DNA from 3 places in the Lentzea rhizosphaerae genome. Region 3 is predicted to be linked to each of the others. Evidence: riboswitches for the same ligand, from Rfam matches in the RefSeq annotation. Region 3 holds a riboswitch; each other region holds the start of a gene.

Region 1 (4,271 bases), on a different contig from region 3:
GCTCGCCGGGACCGCGGTTCTGGGCCAGGATCCCGATGGAGTCGATCGGCAGGATCCCGTTGCTCCACAACGAACCCTCGAACGACCGGTACGCGCCGCGCTCCTGCGCCAGATCGGTGCTGGCGGAGATCGCGTAGTAGCTGATCTCCTCCGTGCTGCGGTCGGCGAACTCGACGGCCTCCGCGCTGGCCATCGGCGTGCCGAGCGTGAACAGTGCGTCCTGGAAGCCCATCAGACCCAGCCCCACCGGGCGGTGCTCGAGGTTGGAGTTCCGCGCCTCGGGGATCGTGTAGTAGTTCACGTCGATCACGTTGTCGAGCATGCGAACCGCGGTGCGCACGGTCTTTTCGAGCCGTGCGTGGTCGACGCCGTCGGCCGTGACGTGCCGCGCGAGGTTCACACTGCCGAGATTGCACACGGCGACCTCGTCGGTCGTGGTGTTCAGGGTGATCTCGGTGCAGAGGTTGCTGGAGTGCACGACACCGCTGTGCTGCTGCGGCGAACGCAGGTTGCACGGGTCCTTGAACGTGATCCACGGGTGGCCGGTCTCGAACAGCATGGTCAGCATGCGCCGCCACAGGTCGACGGCGGGGAGACGGCGGAAGACCTTGATCTCGCCGTTGTCGGCCTTCTCCTCGTACGCGCGGTACTTCCGTGCGAAGTCGTCGCCGAACGCGTCGTGCAGGTCCGGCACCTCGTCGGGCGAGAACAGCGTCCACTGGCCGTTCGCGCGCACCCGGCGGATGAACTCGTCCGGCACCCAGTTCGCGGTGTTCATGTCGTGGGTGCGGCGCCGCTCGTCGCCGGTGTTCTTGCGCAGGTCGAGGAACTCCTCGACGTCGATGTGCCAGGTTTCGAGGTACGCGCAGACCGCGCCCTTGCGACGCCCGCCCTGGTTGACCGCGACCGCGGTGTCGTTGGCAACCTTGAGGAACGGCACGACGCCCTGCGACTTGCCGTTGGTGCCCTTGATGTGCGCGCCGATCCCGCGCACCGGCGTCCAGTCGTTGCCCAGGCCGCCGGCGAACTTGCTGAGCAGCGCGTTGTTGCTGATGCCGTGGAAGATCCCGGCGAGGTCGTCCTCCACGGTGGTGAGGAAGCACGACGACAGCTGCGGGCGTGTCGTGCCCGAGTTGAACAGCGTCGGTGTCGAGCACATGAAGTCGAACGACGAGAGCAGCTCGTAGAACTCGATCGCACGGGCGTCGCGGTCGTCCTCCTCGAGCGCGAGGCCCATGGCGACGCGCAGGAAGAACGCCTGCGGCAGCTCGTAGCGGCGGCCGTCGTGATGCAGGAAGTAGCGGTCGTACAGCGTCTGCATGCCCAGGAACTGGAAGTTCAGGTCGCGTTCCGGCTTCAGCGCGGCGCCGAGACGAGCCAGGTCGAAGTCCGCGAGGCGCGGGTCGAGCTGGCCCAGCTCGATGCCGTGGCGGACGAACGCGGCGAAGTACGACGGGTAGCGCTCGGTCATCTCGGCGTGCGACAACGGCACTCCGCACGCCTCGGTGCGCAGCTTGTCCAGCAGCAACCGGGCGCTGACGTAGGAGTAGTCCGGGTCCTGCTCGACCATCGCGCGGGCGGCCATGATCGGCGCCAGCGCGAGCTCGGCGTCGGTGATGCCTTCGTACAGATTTCGCTTGGTCTCAGCCAGAACCGCCTCCGCCGACGCGTTGGGCAGGTCGGCACACGCTTCATGGATGACCACTGAAAGGCGGTCGGGCACGCTCTCTCCTCGCGAGCAAGGCTCGAAGGAATGCGCGCGCGCCACTGAGGGCACACAGCTGCCCTCCCTCGAGGCACCGTGTCGTGCGCGCAGGCTTGCGCGCACACCGGTGGCAGGTCTTCGGACTCGTGGGCGCCTTGCTCGCTCCTACCGGCCGTCGCTTCCCAGGGGTCACCCAGTGCTTCGTTGACGGCTTTCGTTCCCACTCACCGCTGCGGGGCAGTCCCGGACTCTCACCGGGTTCCCTCTTGCCTCATCGGCCCGGTGCTCCGGGCCGGTGAACCACCAGCGCGGCAGATACTACATGTGGTGGTGGGGCCTGAATCACCACCCAACATGGGCGTGTCGTGGTCTAGGGTGATCAACGTGGGTGATCTTCGGTCGCGCGTTGTCATCGGTGCTCTCGTCAGTGCGGGGCTTGCTTCGGCGTCCCTCTTCACCGGTGCCGCGGCGCCCGTGACAACAGGCGTCCTGGCCGTGTCGGCGGTGGCGGTGATGATCACCACCCGGCGATCAGGGCCACCCCGAGAGCGGTCATCACGGCGGCGATCAGGCCGTCCAGCACCCGCCACGCGCGGGGCTTCGCGAACAGAGGACTGAGCAGCCGGGCGCCGAACCCGAGCGCGACGAACCACGTGACGCTCGCGGTGACCGCGCCGACCCCGAACAGCCACCGTCCGGCCGCGATCGAGCCGAGCAGCAGCAGCGTGTCCAGGTAGACGTGCGGGTTGAGCCACGTCAGCGCGAGCGCAGTGAGCACGGGCCTGCCGGATCCCGTCGCCTGGACGTTCATCGACTGTGGTTTGAACGCCCGGCGCGCCGCGAGAAACCCGTACCCCAGCAGGAAAACGCCTCCGACGACCGCCGCGACCGTGATCGCCTGCGGGAAGGCCTTCACGACCGCGCCGAACCCGGCGACGCCGACCGCGACGAGGATCGCGTCCGACACGGCGCACACGGCGACGACCTTCGCGACGGCCTGGCGTCGAAGTCCTTGGCGCAGCACGAAAGCGTTCTGCGCGCCGATGGCGACGATCAGGGTCATCATGGTGCCGAAGCCGAGCAGCAGGTCAGTCACACCGTCGACGGTATTGACGCCGTCTTGATGAGACCAGCTAAAGATTCTTACGTACCATTAGCGCTCGTGATGGACCTCGACCTGGTGCGCACGCTGCTCGCGGTCGTCGACGCGGGCACGTTCGACGCAGCCGCGACCGCGTTGCACGTCACGCCTTCCGCTGTCTCCCAACGCATCAAGGCGCTGGAGCAGCGCACTGGCCGCGTGCTGCTGGTGCGCGCCCGTCCGGTGCGGCTGACGCCGTCGGGGGAGGTGATCGTCCGCTACGGTCGGCAACTGCTCGCCCTCGACCAGGACCTGGACGCCGCCCTGGGCTCGGACGCCGTGGTGCGGGTGCCGATCGCGGTGAACGCCGACTCGCTCGCCACGTGGTTCCTCCCCGCCCTGCAACGGGTCCCGTCGTCGTTGAAGATCTCGTTCGACCTGCACCGCGAGGACCAGGACCACACGACGGCGTTGCTGCGGCAAGGCCTGGTGATGGCAGCCGTGACGTCCTCCCGCGAGCCGGTCGCGGGCTGCTCGGTGCGCAGGCTCGGCCACATCCGTTACGCGGCAATGGCATCGCAGTCCTTTGTGGACCGGTTCGCCGATGGGCAGCCGAAGTCGTGGCTGCCGGACGCGCCGGTCGTGGTCTTCGACCGCAACGACGACCTCCAGGACCGTTTCGTGCGCACGCTGACCCGCGGCCGCGGCGCCTCGGAACACCGCCACTACGTGCCGTCGTCGGAGGTGTACGTGCGGGCGATCGTGGCGGGCCTGGGCTGGGGAATGGTGCCACCGCAGCAGCTGCAGGAGGGCCTGATCGACCTGGCACCGGGCCGCACGGTGTCCGTGCCGCTGTACTGGCAGCAGTGGAAGCTCGACTCGCCGGCCCTGAACGCCGTCGCCGAAGCGGTGGAAAAAGAGGCCGCCGTCGCGCTGAGGTAGGACTTGCGCTCGGTGACATGACCGGACGGGAGCTCGAGTTCGAGGACCGCTTCACGACACTGGACCGGTGGTACCCGCACTACCTGCCGCACTGGAGGTCCAGCGCGGCCACCGCCGCCCGCCTGACGCACGGCCCCGGCCTCACCCTGTGCGGGCGGTGACGTTGCAGACGGGCGGGATCCCCGAGTCGATCCCGGACGAGTTCCGCGCCTGGGTCGAACCGGACATCGTCGGCCAGACGCTGCTCGGTAGGGCCGCCACGCTGGACGACGTCGGCAGAGCGGCGGTGTTCGTGGCCTCCGACTGGGGCCGCACGATCACGGGAGCGCAGGTCAACATCACGTGCGGCGCGATCCTGAGCTGAACCTGTCGGCTTCCTGAACCCAGGAACCCCGCGACCGAGCCACGGCGTTGACCGATATGTGCTGATTCCTCGCCTAGCCGCCACCGGCGGCTCGCTCGCCGTCGTCGCCACGGTGGCCATGGTCGGTCTGCTCGACCTGACCGTCGGCCCGCTGCGCCGCACGATCAGCGAGTACGCGC
Region 2 (4,271 bases), on a different contig from region 3:
TGCCGTGCGACGTCGAGGTGACGGCGGGGGAGCGGCGGATCTTCCGCGACTCGCTGGTGGGTGTGGACCTGGACGTGCTGCGCGCCCTTCAATCCCGCACGGACTGCCAGCTCAGCAGGCCGTCGCGCACCTCAGGCACGTAGACCGCGACCCTGGCGAACCGGGCCCTGGCGGCCTCGACGTGTCCGCGCAGCGCCGGTTCGCCGGTCTCGAGCGAGTGGGCGACGTCGGCGAGCATGTCGTGGACGCTCTGCCACAGCGTCGATCCGAGATTGCCGTCGTCACGGCACCACTCGCGGACGCAGCCGGACTCCGGTCCCGGCCGTCCGTCGACGAACAGGTAGTCGCCCGTGCCGCTGGCCGCGATCGGGACGAACTCCTTCAGGAACGCCGACGACATCGTGCCGGCGGGATCGCGGTCGAGCTCGGGGTAGACGTCGTGCCGCAGCCTCGCCTGCTCCCGCACCGCCTCCCGCGCGGACAGCGGCGTGAACATCGTCGGGTACAGGTCAGGCGCACCGGCCAGGCGCCACCGTCCGATCGCGTCCTCGGGTGCCGAGATCTGCTCGAACGTCCGGGGAGCGTTGGTGCGCAACCAGTTGCGGATGCGTTGCCACGGCAGAAGATCGGTCATGCGCTTCATGCTGCCCGAGGCGCGGGATTGGGGTGGCCGCATCGGCGACCACCCCGCACCGTCAAGCGACAGCGGCCTTCTCCGCGGCCCTGGCCCGGCGCGTGGCCGGGTCGATCAGCAGGCCGAACACCACGCCGAGACCGACGTAGAGCGTGGCGAGCTGGGCGAGTGAGCTGAGGCGGAACTGCCACAGCACGTTCACCGGCATGTCCGCGGGGATCGTGTCCGGCGGCGCGGGGAACGCCACCAGCACCACCGCGACGGCCGCGGCCACCGCGAGCAGCACCGCGGTGACGCGCACCGGCTGCGGCTGCGCGCGCAGCCGTTCGGCCAGCAGGCTCGCTCCCCACACGATCACGAGGCCGGCCACCACCACACCCAGGTAGAGCGCGGTCCGGTAGTTCACCGTCTCCGGGTCGCCCACGGCGGGCGGGTTGGCCGGGTACTTCAGCCACGGCAGCAGTGCCACCGCGCCGAACACGGCGGCACCGAAGGCGAGGCTGCGGCTGAACGGCGTGCGGTCGACGAACCATCGCTTCGACAGCGCGTAGGCCGTGGCGAACACCAGGCCCACGGCGATGCCGACGATCACCACGCCGAGCATGCCGCCCACGACCTGGGCGCCGCGGCTGACCAGTGCTTCCTCGCCACCGTGCGAGTGGCCCTCGCCGGCTGCCGGTTCCCTGGCTTCTTCGACCGCCAGCGCGGCGCGGATCGGGATCTCGGTCACCAGCAGTTGCACGAGCGCGGAGGCGACACCGGCGATGCCGCCCGCCGCGATCCCCCGCAGTGCGAGAGACTTGTACGTCGTCGTCATGTGCGTGATCAGGAGATCAGTGGCACGGGACGCCGAGCGCGTGCCGGCCGTCGTGGAAGAACTCGTGCAGCAGCTCCGAGCTCGCACCGAGCGCGAGTCCGTTCTCCTGCAGGACCAGGTACGTGACGATCAGGCCGAGCAGGGCGGCGGCGAAGGCCCACTTGGGCACGCGGACGGCGGACAGATGTGCTGCGGGGCTCGTCATGACGGGCTCCTCCATACCTCGTGGAAGGTCAACTCTCCTTGCGGCGCCGCAGCCGGTCTCCTGACTCCCGGATCAACGCTGCCCCCGCGTCTTCCCAGCTCCTGCGTGGAACCAGTGACGTGCTCGGCGGGGATCGCTTCCCGGTCACAGTGGCGAGGACCGCGCCGGATTCTCACCGGCTTCCCGTCACTGCGGCGCGTGCACCGTAAGTTGATCGGCGGCACAAACACAACCGGCCATAAGAGTTGTCGTGTTCATCACTTCACGAGTGGGCAGTCTCCACACTTCCCACCTGCGGCTACCCGGTAGTAAAGGCAGCAGCTCCGACGCCGGAACGTGACCTCGCCGGGGAAGGGGATGAATTCTCCGGCCTGTTCGAACGGCGGCGCGCTCATCAGCCGTGCGCCGCGAAGTTCCGCTTCTTCGGCCGTGAGCATCTGTGCGCGCACAACCATTTTGAGCGCGCCCGCGATGTTCGACATGGCGTTGCCCCACAACAATCCGCGCGCCACGGGCGTGACCCTCTGGATCGCTTCCACCACGGGTTCGAGTGCCTCGGCGGCAGGCGGGCCCAGCCGCGGCTCGTCGATGCGGACGCTCAGGCCGTTCGCCGGGTCGTGGTGCCACCACAGGTTCTCCGGGCGCACGTCGATCGGGATGTTCGCCGCCGTGAGCGGGCTGAGCAGCCGCGCGGTGTAGCTGAGGAAGAACAGGCTCGCCGCGACGCGTGGCTCCTCCGCCCGGTAGCGGGTGGCGATGGCGTCGATGGTGGTCTTGAGCGCGGGGCCTTCCAGCAGTGCCGATCCGGGCAGCCACGTCTGGTCCGGGCGGCCCACGTCGAGGGCGAAGAACGGGTTGATTCCGCGCACCCGGCGCAGCGCTTCGAGCACTTCGGCGAACTCCGACACGAAGTTCACGCTACTGGGTGTCCATGCAGGACAGATCACGTCCACGGCCTGGGACAGATGTGACCGCGGTGTGGACGGGGGTGCGGGAGATGGGAGGATGTCACGTCGTGAAGACCTTCGACTCCCTGTTCGCCGAACTGACCGAACGAGCCGCCACCAAGCCGGCGGGTTCCGGCACCGTCGCAGCGCTCGAGGCCGGCGTCCATGCGCAGGGCAAGAAGGTCCTGGAGGAGGCGGGCGAGGTCTGGATCGCCGCCGAGTACGAGTCCGACGAGAAGCTCGCCGAAGAGATCTCGCAGCTGCTGTACCGCCTCCAGGTGATCATGCTGGGCCGCGGCCTGACCCTCGAAGACGTTTACAAGTACCTCTGACGGAGACTTCCACATGCTGCGCGTAGCAGTCCCGAACAAGGGGGCGCTCACCGAACGCGCCTCCGCCATGCTGACCGAGGCCGGATACCGCCAGCGGCACGAGTCGCGTGACCTGACCGTGCTGGACCTCAACAACGACGTCGAGTTCTTCTTCTTGCGTCCCAAGGACATCGCGATCTACGTGGCGTCCGGTGACCTCGACCTCGGCATCACCGGCCGCGACCTCGCCGCGGACTCCGGCGCCGACGACAACGGCTCGTCCGTCGAGGAGCTGCTGGCGCTGGGCTTCGGCGGGTCGACCTTCCGCTACGCCGGGCCCAAGGGCAAGGACTGGAAGGTCGAGGACCTGGAGGGCAAGCGCCTCGCCACGGCGTACCCGAAGCTCGTGAACCGCGACCTGAGGGCGCGGGGCATCAGTGCCAAGGTGATTCGCCTCGACGGCGCCGTCGAGATCTCGATCCAGCTCGGCGTGGCCGACCTGATCGCCGACGTCGTGGGGTCCGGCCGGACCCTGCGCCAGCACGACCTGGTGCCGTTCGGCGAACCGATCTGCGAGTCCGAGGCGGTGCTCGTGCACCGTGCTGGCTCCGAGCTGACCGCGGCCAAGAAGCAGCTGACGGCTCGCCTGCAGGGCGTCGTGTTCGCCCAGCAGTACCTGATGCTCGACTACGACTGCCCACGCTCGATCCTCGCCGACGCGGTCGCCCTGACGCCGGGTCTGGAGTCGCCGACGGTCGCGCCGCTGGCCGACGAGAACTGGGTGGCCGTGCGGGCGATGGTGTCGCGCAAGGACGCGAACCGCGTGATGGACGAGCTGGCCGCGATCGGTGCCAAGGCCGTGCTGGCCTCGGACATCAGGTTCTGCCGGCTGTGATCCTGGAGCAGGCGGTCCTGGACGTGGTGCCGGGCCGCGAGTCCGAGTTCGAGTGGGCGTTCGGCGAGGCGCGGGAGCTGATCTCCGCCTCGCCGGGCTTCCTCGGCCTCGAGCTGCTGCGGTGCCTGGAGACGTCGTCGCGCTACCTGCTGCTGGTGCGGTGGGAGTCGCTCGAGGCGCACACCGTGGGCTTCCGGCAGGGTCCGTCCTACGAGCGTTGGTCGTCGCTGCTGCACGAGTTCTACTCGCCGTTCCCGGTGGTGGAGCACTACTCGAGCGCGCTGAGCACCTCGGCGTCCGTCGTCTGATCGAACCGCTCGTACCAGCGGCTGACCGCGCCGAAATGTCGCGGGACCAGCACGGCCACCACGGGCGTCGAGAACGTGCTGAGCGATTCCCTGGCGGCCACGGGCACGGCGAGCGTGACGCTTCTCGGTTCGTGCCGGGCGATCCAGTGCAGCG
Region 3 (4,271 bases):
CCTCGCCGAGGATGTGCAGACCGTCGCGGATCTGGACGTCCTTGACCTCGCACAGCCAGCCGTCGACGTGCAGCAGGAACTCGTCGAACTCCGCGTCGTGTGGCCGGTCGTCCAGGCCGAGGTCGTGGTCGAGCTTCGCGGCCTGGATCAACGTCCAGATCTGCGCGCGGATCGCCGGCAGCTTCGCCGGGTCCATCGCGGAGATCGAGCCGTACTCGTCGAGCAGCTGCTCCAGCCGCGCGATGTCGCCGTAGCTGTCGGCCCGCGCCATCGGCGGCACCAGGTGGTCGACCAGCGTGGCGTGCGCGCGCCGCTTGGCCTGCGTGCCCTCGCCGGGGTCGTTGACGAGGAACGGGTAGACCAGCGGCAGGTCGCCCAGTGCCGCGTCCGTGCCGCAGGAGGCCGACATGCCGACGGTCTTGCCGGGCAGCCACTCCAGGTTGCCGTGCTTGCCGACGTGCACCACGGCGTCCGCGCCGAACTCGGACTCGATCCACCGGTACGCCGCGAGGTAGTGGTGCGACGGCGGCAGGTCGGGGTCGTGGTAGATCGCGATGGGGTTCTCGCCGAACCCTCGCGGCGGCTGCACGATCACGACGACGTTGTTGGACCGCAACGCGGCCAGCACGATCTCGCCGTCCTTCGACCTGCTGCGGTCGACGAAGAGCTCACCGGGCGCCTCGCCCCAGTGCTCCTGCATCGACTCGCGGAAGTCCTCCGGCAGCGTCTCGTAGAACTCCCGGTAGTCGGCAGCCGCGATGCGCACCGGGTTGCTCTCGAACTGCTCCTGCGTGAGCCAGTCCGCGTCCTGGCCACCGGCGGCGATCAGCGCGTGGATCAACGCGTCGCCGTCGAGCTCCTCGACACCGGGCAACGCGTCGCCGATGTCGTAGCCGTGCTCCTGCATCGCCTTGAGCAGCCGGACCGTGGACGCGGGCGTGTCGAGCCCGACCGCGTTGCCGATGCGCGAGTGCTTCGTCGGGTACGCCGACAGCATCACGGCGATCTTGCGGTTCTCCACCGGGATGTGGCGCAGCTTCCCGTGCCTGACCGCGATGCCCGCGACGCGCAGCGCCCGTTCCGGGTCGGCCACGTAGACCGTGAGGCCGTCGGAGTCGATCTCCTTGAAGGAGAACGGAACCGTGATGATCCGGCCGTCGAACTCGGGGATCGCGACCTGGGTCGCGGTGTCCAAAGGAGACAGTCCGTCGTCGTTCTCGTCCCACGACTCACGACTCGACGTGAGGCACAACCCCTGCAGGATCGGCACGTCCAACGCGGCCAGCGCACCCACGTCCCACGCGTCGTCGTCGCCACCGGCGGACGCCTTGGCGGGGTTCGTGCCACCAGCCGCGAGCACCGTGACGACCAGCGCGTCGGCCTGGCACAGCGTGTCCAGCAGCTCGGGCTCGGCGGTGCGCAGCGACGAGCAGTAGACGGGCAGCGGCTTGCCGCCCTTGGCCTCGATCGCGTCGCACAACGCGTGCACGAACGCCGTGTTCCCGGCCACGTGGTGCGCGCGGTAGTAGAGCACCGCGACCGTGGGGCCTTCTCCGGTCGTCTCCCGCTCCAGCACACCCCACGTGGGCGTGGCCGTGGGCGCCTCGAAGCCGTGCCCGGTCAGCAGGACGGTGTCGGACAGGAACTTGTGCAGCTCGGCCAGGTTCGCCGGCCCGCCGTGCGCCAGGTAGAGGTGCGCCTCGGCACACACGCCACCGGGCACCGTCGACAGCTCCATCAGCGCCGCGTCGGGCTGCTGCTCACCGCCGAGCACGACCACCGGCAGCCCGCTGGCCAGCAGCCAGTCGAGCCCTTCCTCCCACATCCGGCGCCCGCCGAGGATGCGCACGAGCACGAGCTCGACGTCCTGGGTCAGCCCGGGAAGGTCGTCCACGGTGGTGCGCGCCGGGTTGCCGAGCCGGTACTCGGCACCGCTCGCACGCGCCGACAGCAGGTCGGTGTCGGAGGTCGACAGCAGCAGGATCACGCAGGCTCCATCCCTCGTGGGGTCCTCGCCCCAGGTTGCGGGTGACAGGCGAAGCGGAGTTCCTGACTCCCAGCGTCCGCTGGTCACAGTGGCGGGACCGCGCCGGATTCACACCGGCTTCCTCCTGCGCTTCGTCGTTCGGGCTCACCCTAACCGGCGGGTTACAGTCCGACCTATGCGTAGTCACCCGGATGCCTGCCCCGGCGCCGTAGAGCTGCACCCCGCGGCCGACGGCGGGCTGGCGCGCATCCGGGTCCCCGGCGGCACGCTTTCCGCTGCTCAGTGGGACGTCGTGCGGGTCGCGGCACTGGAGCTCGGATCCGGCTCGCTGGAACTGACCTCGCGGGCGAACCTCCAGATCAGGGGCCTCGCGGACGGCGTGGAGCTGGGTGAACGGTTGCGTGCGGCGGGCCTGTTGCCGTCCGCGACGCACGAGCGGATCCGCAACATCATCGCGGCGCCACTGGAGGACAACCAGTCGCTGGTCGACGCGCTGGACGCGGCGTTGTGCGCGGACCCGCTGCTGGCCGCGCTGCCAGGGCGTTTTCTCGTCACGGTGGGGCACGCGGTGAGTGGTCTGGGCGGCGACTTCGGGCTGGTCGGAGAGGTGCTCCTGCTCGCCGGTACCGATACAGGTGTCCGAGTTCACGACCCCGTCGACGCCCTGCTGACCGCTGCCCGCCTCTTCCAGGGGATGCGCGGGACCGCCTGGCGCCTGTCCGAAGTGGACGGCGGTGTGCGAAAGATCACCGAGCACTTCGGTGTTTCCGACGCCCCGCGGATCACCCCGGCTGTGACGCCCGTCGCACCTTCGCCCACGACTCCCGGCGTGCCGTTGGGCCGCCTGGACGCGCACCAGCTCCCCGGCGTCCCGATCCGGCTGACGCCGTGGCGGAGCCTGGTCGTGCCTGCCGGAACCGACGTCTCGGGGCTGATCACGGATCCGGACTCGCCGTGGCACGGCGTCAGCGCCTGCACCGGGCGCCCCGGCTGCGCCAAGTCGCTCTCCGACGTACGCGCCGATGCGCGCGCTTGGGTTGACGCGTCCCACCACACACACGTGCCAGGCCGGGTACCCCCAATTTCAATTCTAGGGAGCAGGTCCGACACTCCCGGCCCGGTTCACTGGTCGGGCTGTGCACGCCGATGCGGTCGCCCCGCCGGCGATGTGATCGAGTTCGTCGCGACCGGCGACGGCTACGAGGAGATCAGGTGACGGAGTACATCAAGGACGGCGCGGAGATCTACCGCCAGTCCTTCGCCACCATTCGCGCGGAATCGGACCTCACCAGGTTCCCAGAGGACGTCGCGAAAGTCGTGGTCCGCATGATCCACGCGTGCGGCATGACCGACCTGCCGAACGACGTCGCTTTCTCCCCCGGCGTCGTCCGCAACGCTCGCGCGGCGCTCCAGGCAGGTGCGCCGATCCTGTGCGACGCCAACATGGTCGCGTCCGGCGTCACCCGCCGCCGCTTGCCCAAGGACAACGAAGTCCTTTGCCACCTCCAGGATCCGCGCACTCCCTCGCGAGCCAAGGAGATCGGCAACACCCGCAGCGCCGCCGCCCTGGAGCTGCTGCAGGACCGCTTCGAAGGTGCCGTGATCGCCATCGGCAACGCCCCGACCGCGCTGTTCCACCTGATCGACCTGATCGAGGCAGGAGCGCCCCGGCCGGCCGCGATCTTGGGCATCCCGGTCGGGTTCATCGGTGCCGCGGAGTCCAAAGAAGCTTTGGCCGCAACGGATCTGGAGCACCTCGTGGTGCACGGCCGGCGCGGCGGCAGTGCCATGACGGCGGCGGCCATCAACGCGATCGCGAGCGAGGAAGAATGACGGGCAAGCTCTACGGCGTCGGGCTGGGTCCCGGTGACCCGGAACTCGTGACGGTGAAGGCCGCACGGCTCATCGGGGAAGCCGACGTGATCGCGTTCCACAGCGCGCGGCACGGGCGCAGTGTCGCCAAAACCATTGCGGCACCGTACTTCCGCGACGGCCAGATCATGGAACAGCTCGTCTACCCGGTCACCACCGAGGACACCGACGACTACCAGGGCGAGATCGACGCGTTCTACGAAGAGGCCGCGGCCAAGCTCGCCGCGCACCTCGACGCCGGACGTGACGTCGTCGTCCTCGCCGCCGGAGACCCGTTCTTCTACGGCTCCTACATGCACATGCACAAGCGGCTCGCCGACCGCTACGAGTGGGAGGTCGTGCCCGGCGTCACGAGCGTCAGCGGTGCGAGTGCTGTTCTCGGCACCCCGCTGGTCGAGCGCGACGAGGTCCT

What was found. A riboswitch is a leader RNA that binds a small molecule or an ion and turns the genes downstream of it on or off. The one in region 3 is predicted to bind cobalamin.
Region 1: another riboswitch for cobalamin. It lies ahead of ACFOWZ_RS35540 (ribonucleoside-diphosphate reductase subunit alpha); the one in region 3 lies ahead of cobN (cobaltochelatase subunit CobN).
Region 2: another riboswitch for cobalamin. It lies ahead of ACFOWZ_RS34445 (CbtB domain-containing protein); the one in region 3 lies ahead of cobN (cobaltochelatase subunit CobN).

The regions. Positions count from the first base shown of each region.
Region 1 covers NZ_JBHRZI010000030.1:271,374-275,644, reverse strand. Annotated here, with positions in the region: gene ACFOWZ_RS35540 (ribonucleoside-diphosphate reductase subunit alpha) at 1-1,723, opposite strand, end outside; cobalamin riboswitch at 1,818-2,025, opposite strand; gene ACFOWZ_RS35535 (LysE/ArgO family amino acid transporter) at 2,223-2,771, opposite strand; gene ACFOWZ_RS35530 (LysR family transcriptional regulator ArgP) at 2,871-3,728, shown strand; gene ACFOWZ_RS35525 (hypothetical protein) at 3,746-3,889, shown strand; gene ACFOWZ_RS35520 (SDR family oxidoreductase) at 3,886-4,092, shown strand; gene ACFOWZ_RS35515 (DUF998 domain-containing protein) at 4,151-4,271, shown strand, end outside.
Region 2 covers NZ_JBHRZI010000030.1:53,094-57,364, reverse strand. Annotated here, with positions in the region: gene ACFOWZ_RS34460 (HAD family hydrolase) at 1-143, shown strand, start outside; gene ACFOWZ_RS34455 (hypothetical protein) at 89-634, opposite strand; gene ACFOWZ_RS34450 (CbtA family protein) at 696-1,451, opposite strand; gene ACFOWZ_RS34445 (CbtB domain-containing protein) at 1,468-1,656, opposite strand; cobalamin riboswitch at 1,690-1,865, opposite strand; gene ACFOWZ_RS34440 ((2Fe-2S)-binding protein) at 1,914-2,564, opposite strand; gene ACFOWZ_RS34435 (phosphoribosyl-ATP diphosphatase) at 2,672-2,935, shown strand; gene hisG (ATP phosphoribosyltransferase) at 2,949-3,809, shown strand; gene ACFOWZ_RS34425 (antibiotic biosynthesis monooxygenase family protein) at 3,806-4,117, shown strand; gene ACFOWZ_RS34420 (phosphoribosyltransferase) at 4,078-4,271, opposite strand, start outside.
Region 3 covers NZ_JBHRZI010000027.1:146,674-150,944, forward strand. Annotated here, with positions in the region: gene cobN (cobaltochelatase subunit CobN) at 1-1,987, opposite strand, end outside; cobalamin riboswitch at 2,023-2,154, opposite strand; gene ACFOWZ_RS30555 (hypothetical protein) at 2,163-3,203, shown strand; gene ACFOWZ_RS30560 (precorrin-8X methylmutase) at 3,200-3,820, shown strand; gene ACFOWZ_RS30565 (precorrin-2 C(20)-methyltransferase) at 3,817-4,271, shown strand, end outside.